DNA from 2 places in the Streptomyces sp. 7N604 genome. Region 1 is predicted to be linked to the other one. Evidence: riboswitches for the same ligand, from Rfam matches in the RefSeq annotation. Region 1 holds a riboswitch; the other holds the start of a gene.
What was found. A riboswitch is a leader RNA that binds a small molecule or an ion and turns the genes downstream of it on or off. The one in region 1 is predicted to bind glycine.

Region 2: linked by a shared signal. The riboswitch ahead of gcvT (glycine cleavage system aminomethyltransferase GcvT) and the one ahead of gcvP (aminomethyl-transferring glycine dehydrogenase) in region 1 are both predicted to bind glycine.

What each region holds. Positions count from the first base shown of each region.
Region 1 is NZ_JBQQBX010000060.1:14,965-19,584, forward strand. Features, by position in the region: gene gcvP (aminomethyl-transferring glycine dehydrogenase) at 1-2,020, opposite strand, end outside; glycine riboswitch at 2,207-2,303, opposite strand; gene ACTWP8_RS36790 (PRC-barrel domain-containing protein) at 2,429-2,815, shown strand; gene ACTWP8_RS36795 (DNA polymerase IV) at 2,722-4,278, opposite strand; gene ACTWP8_RS36800 (MerR family transcriptional regulator) at 4,335-4,620, opposite strand, start outside.
Region 2 is NZ_JBQQBX010000004.1:103,161-107,780, forward strand. Features, by position in the region: gene glyA (serine hydroxymethyltransferase) at 1-1,100, opposite strand, end outside; gene gcvH (glycine cleavage system protein GcvH) at 1,177-1,557, opposite strand; gene gcvT (glycine cleavage system aminomethyltransferase GcvT) at 1,672-2,856, opposite strand; glycine riboswitch at 3,025-3,131, opposite strand; gene ACTWP8_RS05750 (AAA family ATPase) at 3,280-3,999, shown strand; gene ACTWP8_RS05755 (hypothetical protein) at 4,090-4,620, opposite strand, start outside.

The DNA.
Region 1 (4,620 bases):
CGTGCACCGCCGCGCAGATGTCGGTGATGTGCTCCTCGAACACGCCGTGCGTGGACGGGTAGGTGACCATGAGCACGGCCAGCTGGTCGCCGTACTGCTCGATCTTGGCACGCAGGTCCTCGACGTCGACGTCGCCGTCCTCGCCGGTCTTCACCACGACGACCTTCATGCCCGCCATCACGGCGCTGGCGGCGTTGGTGCCGTGCGCGGAGGACGGGATGAGGCAGATGGTGCGCTGCTCGTCGCCGTTGGCGCGGTGGTACGCCCGTACGGCCAGCAGTCCCGCCAGCTCGCCCTGGGAGCCCGCGTTCGGCTGGATCGACACCTTGTCGTAGCCGGTGACCTCGGCGAGCCGCTCCTCGAGCTCACCGATCAGCGTCACGTAGCCCTCGGCCTGCTCGACGGGCGCGAACGGGTGCAGCGCCCCGAACTCGGGCCAGGTGACCGGCTCCATCTCCGTCGTCGCGTTGAGCTTCATGGTGCAGGAGCCGAGCGGGATCATGCCGCGGTCGAGCGCGTAGTCCCGGTCGGCCAGCTTGCGCAGGTAGCGCAGCATCGCGGTCTCGGAGCGGTGCTGGTGGAAGACCGGGTGCGTGAGGTACTCGTCGGTGCGCAGCAGCGCCTCCGGCAGCGCGTCCTCCACGGTCGCGTCCAGCGCCTCCACGTCCGCCTCGACGCCGAAGGCGCCCCACACCGCGGCCAGCCGGTCCCGGTCGGTGGTCTCGTCGCAGGCGATGCCGACCAGGTCCGCGTCGATCTCGCGCAGATTGACCCCGGCCTCGCGGGCGGCGGCCACGACGCCGGCGGCCCGCCCGGGGACGCGGGCGGTCAGGGTGTCGAAGTACGAGCCGTGGACGATCTCCACGCCGCCCGCCCGCAGGCCCTCGGCGAGCAGCGCGGCGTAGCGGTGGGTGCGCCGGGCGATGCCCGCCAGCCCGTCCGGGCCGTGGTAGACGGCGTACATCCCGGCCATGACGGCGAGCAGCACCTGCGCGGTGCAGATGTTGCTCGTGGCCTTCTCGCGGCGGATGTGCTGCTCGCGGGTCTGCAGGGCCAGCCGGTACGCCTTGTCGCCGTCCGCGTCCACGGAGACTCCGACGAGTCGGCCCGGCAGGCTGCGGGCGAACTTCTCACGTACGGACATGTAGCCGGCGTGCGGGCCGCCGAAGCCCATCGGGACGCCGAAGCGCTGGCTGGTGCCGACGGCGATGTCCGCGCCCAGGTCGCCGGGCGAGGTGAGCAGGGTGAGGGCGAGGAGGTCGGCGGAGACGGTGACGACCGCGCCCAGCTCGTGTGCCTGCTCGATCACCGGCCGCAGGTCCCGCACCTGCCCGGAGGCGCCCGGGTACTGCAGCAGCACGCCGAAGACGCCGCGCTCGGCGGCCTCCGCCGGAATGCCGCCGGACAGGTCGGCGACGACGACCTCGACGCCGGTCGGCTCGGCGCGGGTCTCGATGACGGCGATGGTCTGCGGCAGACAGTCGGCGTCGATGAGGAAGACCCCGTCCTTGACCTTGCCGACGCGGCGGGAGAGGGCCACGGCCTCGGCGGCGGCGGTGGCCTCGTCGAGCAGCGAGGCACCCGCGGTCGGCAGGCCCGTCAGGTCGGCGACCACCGTCTGGAAGTTCAGCAGCGCCTCGAGGCGGCCCTGCGAGATCTCCGGCTGGTACGGCGTGTAGGCGGTGTACCAGGCCGGGTTCTCCAGGACGTTGCGGAGGATCACCGGAGGGGTGAAGGTGCCGTAGTAGCCGAGGCCGATCATCGGGGCCAGCACCTCGTTGCGGTCGGCGAGCCCGCGCAGCTCGGCGAGGACGTCGCCCTCCCCGCGCGCCTCCGGCAGGTCCAGCGCCCCGGCGCTCTTGATCACGTCGGGCACGGCGGCGGCGGTGAGTTCGTCGAGCGAGCCGTAGCCGACCTGGGCGAGCATCTTCGCCTGGGCCCCGGCGTCGGGGCCGATGTGGCGCTGCTCGAAGGGGATGCCACGCTCCAGCCGGGAGAGTGGGATGCGGTTGGCGGTCATCTGCGGAGGCCTCCTGGTCGACTCGACCTGCGAGGGGTACCACTGCACGAGTACCCGGACGGCCTCCCCCTCTGTCATCTCAACCTGAGAGCTTCACCGGTCCGCCTGGGCGGCCCGGCTTTCACCGTCGGTGAGGAGGGGTTCCGGCACATTCCGTCCGACGCCCGCCCTGCTTTCCAGAGTGACCTCGTCCGTGCGGTACGGGTGCCTGAGAGATTCCGGGGAGGATTTGCTCCTTCGGCGCCTCCGGCCTTGCAGCGGAGGACTCTCCCGCACGGGGTCTGCAGCCGCTGTCAGCCTACCAGCGCGCCTCATGCCGGGCGTGGCCCGCAGGCCGCCGAGTGGCCGAGGCACGAGATGTGGCCTTTCGTTGTCTCATAGAGGACGTACGAGGAGTTGGAGGGCAGCGTGCAGTCCGAAATCGATCCGCGGAGCCTGATAGGACGCAAGGCGTTCGACCTGGACGGAGCGAAGATCGGCACCGTGGACGAGGTGTATCTGGATGACGCCACAGGGCGTCCTGAGTGGGCCGCCGTGCGCACCGGCCTGTTCGGGCGCGACGCGTTCGTACCCCTGGAGCCCAGCGAGGTCGTCGACGACACCCTGCGGGTCCCCTACCACCGGTCTCTGATCAAGGACGCTCCCGACTTCGGCGTGGGGCGGCACCTCTCGCCGGAGCAGGAGCTGCAGCTCTACCACCACTACGGGCTCGACGCGTCCGCTCCGGGCAGCGGCCAGGACGACGGGGAGGACGGCGACCAGGACTTCGGCCGTATTGCCGGCGAAGGCGACTGATCGTCCGCGTACGCGTGCGCGTCCCCGTTCTCGGGTGACACCAGAGGCAGAGGCTCGGACGGCTCCAGGCCGGGGTCGTCCACGGGGAACGTGCGCACCCGCCCAGGCGCCGACCACGGCTGTTCGAAGCGCACGGTGACCTTCCCGACCCCGCTGCCCTGCACCCAGCCAGGTCCGAACTCCGCATGCCGGACGTCATGGCCCGGCACCCAGCGCCTGTGGCCGGGCTCCGGCGCCGCTTCCTCCGCCCCGGGCGGCGCTCCCCCATAGCCTTCGGCATGGGTGGGGGTCCCGGTAGCTGGGGGAGGACCGCCACCCGCGGTCTCCGGTTCCGCGCCGCCGGCCTCCGCCTCCGGCCCCGGTACCTCCCCCACGTGGGCCGTCTCCGCCGTCGCGGCCTGCGCGAACAGGTCCTCCTGCGTGAAGTCGGCGAGCCCGCTGACCCCGACGCCGAGCAGCCGTACGCCGCCCGTGGTGTCCACGGTCTCGATGAGCCGCGCGGCGGCCTCCCGGATCACCGCGGGGTCGTCGGTGGGCCCGCGCAGCGTCTCGGAGCGGGTGAGCGTCGAGAAGTCGTAGCGCCGGACCTTCAGCACGACCGTACGGCCCGACCGGCCCGCCGAGCGCAGCCGTCGCACGCACCGGTCGGCGAGCCGCGCGACCTCACCCCGCACCCGCGCCCTGTCGTGGAGGTCGATGTCGAAGGTGTCCTCGACGGATACGGACTTGGCGTCCCGCTCCGCGACCACCGGACGGTCGTCGAGGCCCAGGGCCATGGCGTGCAGCGAGCTGCCGTGCGCTTTGCCCAGCAGCCGGACCAGCTCGTCCTCCCCTGCCTCGGCCATCTCACCCACGCTGTGGATCCCGGCCCTGCGCAGATGCTCGGCGGTGGCCGGACCGACGCCCGGGAGGGTGCGGACCGTCATGGGCGCCAGCAGCTCACGCTCCGTGCCGGGCGCGATGAGCACCAGTCCGTCCGGTTTCGCCTGCTCGGAGGCGATCTTGGCGAGCATCTTCGACCCGGCGAGGCCCACCGAGCCCGTGAGGCCGGTGACGGCCCGGATGTCGCGCCGCAGCCGCTCCCCCACCGCGCGCGCGGCGTCCGCCGACGCCGCCACCCCGCCGGCCTCGAGGTCGACGAAAGCCTCGTCCAGGCTCAGCGGCTCGACCAGCGGGGACAGCCCGTGCAGCAGCTCCATGACCGCGTCGCTGACCTGGCGGTACAGCGTGAAGCGCGGAGCGAGATAGGCGGCGTTCGGGCACAGCCGCCGGGCCTGGCCGGTCGCCATGGCGGAGTGCACCCCGAAGACCCGCGCCTCGTACGACGCCGTGGCCACCACGCCGCGCGGACCGATGCCGCCGACCACCACTGGCTTGCCGCGCAGGCTCGGCTTGGCCGCCTGCTCCACCGCGGCGAAGAACGCGTCCATGTCGAGATGCAGGATGGTCGGTGCGGACCTCACACCACCGATCCTGCCCTACGGCACTGACAACAGGCCGTGTACGGGGCTGCGGCGGGTCAGACGGCCCGGTTGCGGCGACGGGCGAGCTCGTCGGCCGGGTTGTGCCCGACGAGCGTCTCTCCGGTGTCCACCCGCTCGCCGTGAAGCTGGGACAGGGCGTCCTCCACGTCCCGCCAGACCACGCCGACCGCGATGCCGAAGATGCCCTGTCCGCCCTGGAGCAGACTCACCACATCGTCCGGGGACGAACACTCGTAGACGGTCGCGCCGTCGCTCATGAGCGTCATCTGGGCGAGGTCGGCTCGCTCCTTGGCGCGCAGGTGCTGGACGGCCGCACGGATG
Region 2 (4,620 bases), on a different contig from region 1:
ATCCGCAGGCCCGAGGTGACCATCGGGGGCCGGGGGTCGTTCGGGATCGCGTTGCGGTTGACCGTGATGCCGACCTCGTGAAGGCGGTCCTCTGCCTGCTGCCCGTCCAGCTCGGAGTTGCGCAGGTCCACCAGGACCAGGTGCACGTCCGTGCCGCCGGACAGGACCGCCACTCCCGCCTCGGACACATCGCCGCGCGACAGCCGCTCGGCGAGGATCTTCGCGCCCTCCAGCGTACGCTGCTGGCGCTCCTTGAACTCCTCGCTCGCCGCCACCTTGAAGGCCACCGCCTTCGCCGCGATGACGTGCTCGAGCGGGCCGCCCTGCTGGCCGGGGAAGACCGCGGAGTTGATCTTCTTGGCCAGCTCGGCGGTGGAGAGGATCACGCCGCCGCGGGGGCCGCCCAGCGTCTTGTGCGTGGTGGTGGTCACGACGTGCGCGTGCGGTACGGGCGAGGGGTGCAGGCCCGCGGCCACCAGGCCCGCGAAGTGCGCCATGTCGACCATCAGGTACGCGCCGACCTCGTCGGCGATCCGCCGGAATGCGGCGAAGTCCAGCTGGCGGGGGTACGCCGACCAGCCCGCGATGATCAGCTTCGGCCGGTGCTCCTTGGCGAGGCGCTCGACCTCGTCCATGTCGACCTGGCCGGTCTGCTCGTCGACGTGGTAGGCGGCCACGTTGTAGAGCTTGCCGGAGAAGTTGATCTTCATACCGTGGGTCAGGTGCCCGCCGTGGGCGAGGTTCAGACCCAGGATGGTGTCACCGGGCGAAAGCAGAGCGAACATCGCGGCCGCGTTCGCCTGGGCACCCGAGTGCGGCTGTACGTTCGCGTGCTCGGCGCCGAACAGCTCCTTGATCCGCTCGATGGCCAGCGTCTCGACGACGTCGACGTGCTCACAACCGCCGTAGTAGCGGCGGCCGGGGTATCCCTCGGCGTACTTGTTGGTGAGCACCGAGCCCTGCGCTTCGAGGACGGCGACCGGAGCGAAGTTCTCCGAGGCGATCATCTCGAGCGTGGACTGCTGGCGGTGGAGCTCGGCGTCGACCGCGGCGGCGACGTCCGGGTCGAGCTCGTGCAGGGACTGGTTGAGAAGCGACATCGGGATCCCAATCAGGAGGGGCGTCAGGGACTTCGCGGATTCAGCGAGTTCAGCAGGTTCGGCAGGTTCGGCGGGTTCAGCTGCCGATGAAGGCGGTGTACTCGTCGGCGGAGAGCAGGTCGGCGGGCTCGTCGCTCACCCGTACCTTGAACAGCCAGCCGCCCTCGAAGGGGGCGGAGTTCACCAGCGCCGGGTCGTCCACGACGTCCTGGTTGACGGCCGTGACCTCGCCCGAGACCGGCGCGTACAGGTCGCTCACGGACTTGGTCGACTCCAGCTCGCCGCAGGCGTCGCCCGCGGTGACGGTGTCGCCGACCTCCGGGAGCTGGACGAAGACGACGTCACCGAGCGCGTCAGCGGCGTGCGCGGTGATGCCCACGGTCGACACACCGTCCGCGTCAGCGGCGGTGAGCCACTCGTGCTCCTTGCTGTAGCGAAGCTGCTGGGGGTTGCTCATGATCTGAATTCTCCTGGATCGGGGGGAGTGCTCGGTGACGGGTCTTGACAGGTGGGACGCGCTGTCATGGAACGGACGCCGGGGTCCGCGCGAGGCGGCGCCACTTGGCGGGCGTCAGCGCCGCCGCTTGTAGAAGGGGAGCGCCACGACCTCGTACGGCTCGTGGCTGCCGCGGATGTCCACCGCGACGCCCGCCGTGCCCGGCTCGGCGCGGTCGGCGTCCACGTACGCGATCGCGATCGGCTTGCCGAGGGTCGGCGACGGGGCGCCGGACGTGACCTCGCCGATCACGCTTCCCGACTCGGCGGAGACCACGGCGTACCCGGCGCGCGGCACCCTGCGGCCGGAAGCGATCAGGCCGACCAGCTTGCGCGGCGGGCTGGACTCGGCCCGCTTCGCCGCGGCCTCCAGCGCCGTACGGCCGACGAAGTCACCGCTCTTCTCGAACTTCACGACCCGGCCGAGGCCCGCGTCGAAGGGGGTGGTCGAGGTCGTGAGCTCGTGCCCGTACAGCGGCATGCCCGCCTCCAGGCGCAGGGTGTCCCGGCAGGAAAGGCCGCACGGCACCAGTCCCACCGCGGCTCCCGCCTCGGTCAGCGCCTGCCACAGGGCCTCCGCGTCGCCCGGCGCGACGAAGAGCTCGAAGCCGTCCTCGCCGGTGTATCCGGTGCGGGCGATGAGTGCGTCCACGCCGGCGACGGTGCCGGGCAGGCCCGCGTAGTACTTCAGCCCGTCCAGGTCGGCGTCGGTCAGGGACTTGAGGATGCCTGGGGACTCGGGGCCCTGGACGGCGATCAGCGCGTAGGCCTCCCGGTCGTCCCGCACGGTCGCGTCGAAGCCCTGCGCGCGCTCGGTGAGCGCGTCCAGCACCACCTGCGCGTTGGAGGCGTTGGCCACCACCATGAATTCTCCCTCCTCGCCCGCCTTCGGCGAGGTGGGGGTGCCCCCGGCGAAGCCAGCGGGACTGCCCAGCTCACCCCCCAGCCGGTAGACGATCAGGTCGTCGAGGATGCCGCCCTCGGCGTTGCAGATCATGGTGTAGCGGGCGCGGCCCACGGCCAGGGCCGAGAGGTGGCCGACCAGCGCGTAGTCCAGGACCTCACCGGCCTGCGGCCCGGTCAGGGTGATCTCGCCCATGTGGGAGAGGTCGAAGAGTCCGGCGCGGGTGCGGACGGCGACGTGCTCGTCGCGCTCGCTTCCGTAGCGCAGCGGCATGTCCCAGCCCGCGAAGTCGGTCATGGTCGCGCCGAGCGCGCGGTGCAGCGCGTCGAGCGGCGTACGGCGTTGGGCTTCGGTCATGTTTTCAGGCTCCCGGGCAGGGGTGGCGAGGCTGGTGTCGAAGAGAACACAGCCTCCCCATCTGTCATCGGAACCTGAGAGGTTCGCCACGACCCCGGATCACGCGTCGGGGCTACGGGCTTGCACCTTGGGTGGGGCCGCACGCGGCGGCCCGCTTTTCAGATGTGCCTAGCCCGCGCGGTACGGGGCCTGAGAGATTCAAGGGAGGACTTGCTCCTTCGGCGCCCCGGTGCCCGGCACAACTGCCGGTCCGGGGACTCTCCCGCGCGGGTTCTAACGGCCGGTATGGAGTTGGCGCCGACATCATTGCACGGCCGCGCGAGGTTCGGACGGTCCGGTCCCGAGGTATCGAGGTTTACGGCATTACCTTTTCTTGACAGTCTTCGGGTCAGGGCGCAGTGACCGGACCGGACGGGGAGGACGATCACGGTGCACAGGGACAGTGCGTACGCGACGACGAGCGAGGTCGCGCGCGGCCCGCTGCCCGGTCGGCCGGAGCTGCCCGTTCTCCAGGCCGTCGCCGGGGAAGCGGTCAGGCCGGGCCGCCGGTCGTCGCCCGCGCTCGATCTGCGCGGCGGCCAGGCCGCGGGGTACGAGCTGTGCTACTCGGCCGGTGACGTGCTCGTCGTCTCCGGGCTGCCGGGCAGCGGCAAGAGCACGCTGATCAGGCGGGCCGTCGCGGGCCTCGACCGGCGTGGCGGCCGGGTGCGCCGCGTGGACTCGCAGGACATGCGCGACCGCTGGGAGCGCGCCATGCCCGCCATGATCCCGTACGCCCTGTACCGGCCCCTGGTGCGGGTCGCCCACTACGCCCGGCTGTACCGGGCCCTCGCCTCGGGTGACAGCGTCGTCGTGCACGACTGCGGCACCCTCGCCTGGGTGCGCCGCTGGCTGGCGCGCGACGCGCGCCGCCGGGGCCGCTCCCTGCACATGGCGCTGCTCGACGTCCCGCCGGAGGTCGCCCTTGAGGGCCAGGCCTCGCGCGGCCGCGGCGTCTCCCGCTATGCCTTCGCGCGGCACCGCGGCGCCGTGGGGCGGCTGGTCGCGGACGCGGAGCGCGGACGGCTGCCGGACGGCTGCACCTCGGCCGTGCTGCTGAACCGCGGCGCCGCGAGCGCCCTGAAGAGCATCGGCTTCGAGTAACGCGCGCAGCCGGCTTTGCGCAGCCCGCTTGTGGCGGGCTCCGGGTGGCGGGCTCCGGGTGGCTTCGAGCGGCCCGCTGACCGGCTCCCGCTACTGCGCGGGCCAGCCGGCGGGCAGGGTCGGCGCCGCCGGGGACGGGGGCGCGCTCGGGAGGTCGGGGGAGGCCGGGGCCTCCGGGGCGACCGGGACCTCGGGAGAAGCCGGGACCTCGGGAGAAGCCGGGACCTCGGGGTTGGCGGGGGAGCTCGGGGCCTGCGGGGCACCCGGGACCTGGGGCATCGGCGGCAGCCCGTCCAGATTCGCCGCGGGCAGCCCGCCGCCGACCATGACGCTGGCGACCACGTTGACCGTGCCGGTGAGGAGTTCCTGGACCGCGGCCGCGGTCACGCTCTCATCGCCCGCGGGAATCGCCCTGAGCAGCGCGTCGAGTCTCGTCTCGAAGTCGGCGACGGCCTTGGCCTTGAGGTCCTGGCCCGGGTCGGCGGCGTTCGCGGCGGGGGCGGCGGCCGGGTCGGCGGCGTTCGCGGCGGGATCCGTGGCGGGGTCCACGGCGCCGGGCACGTCGTAGGCCGGGAGGATGGCCGGGTCCTGGCCGGGCGCGGGCTGGGTGGCGGGCGGCAC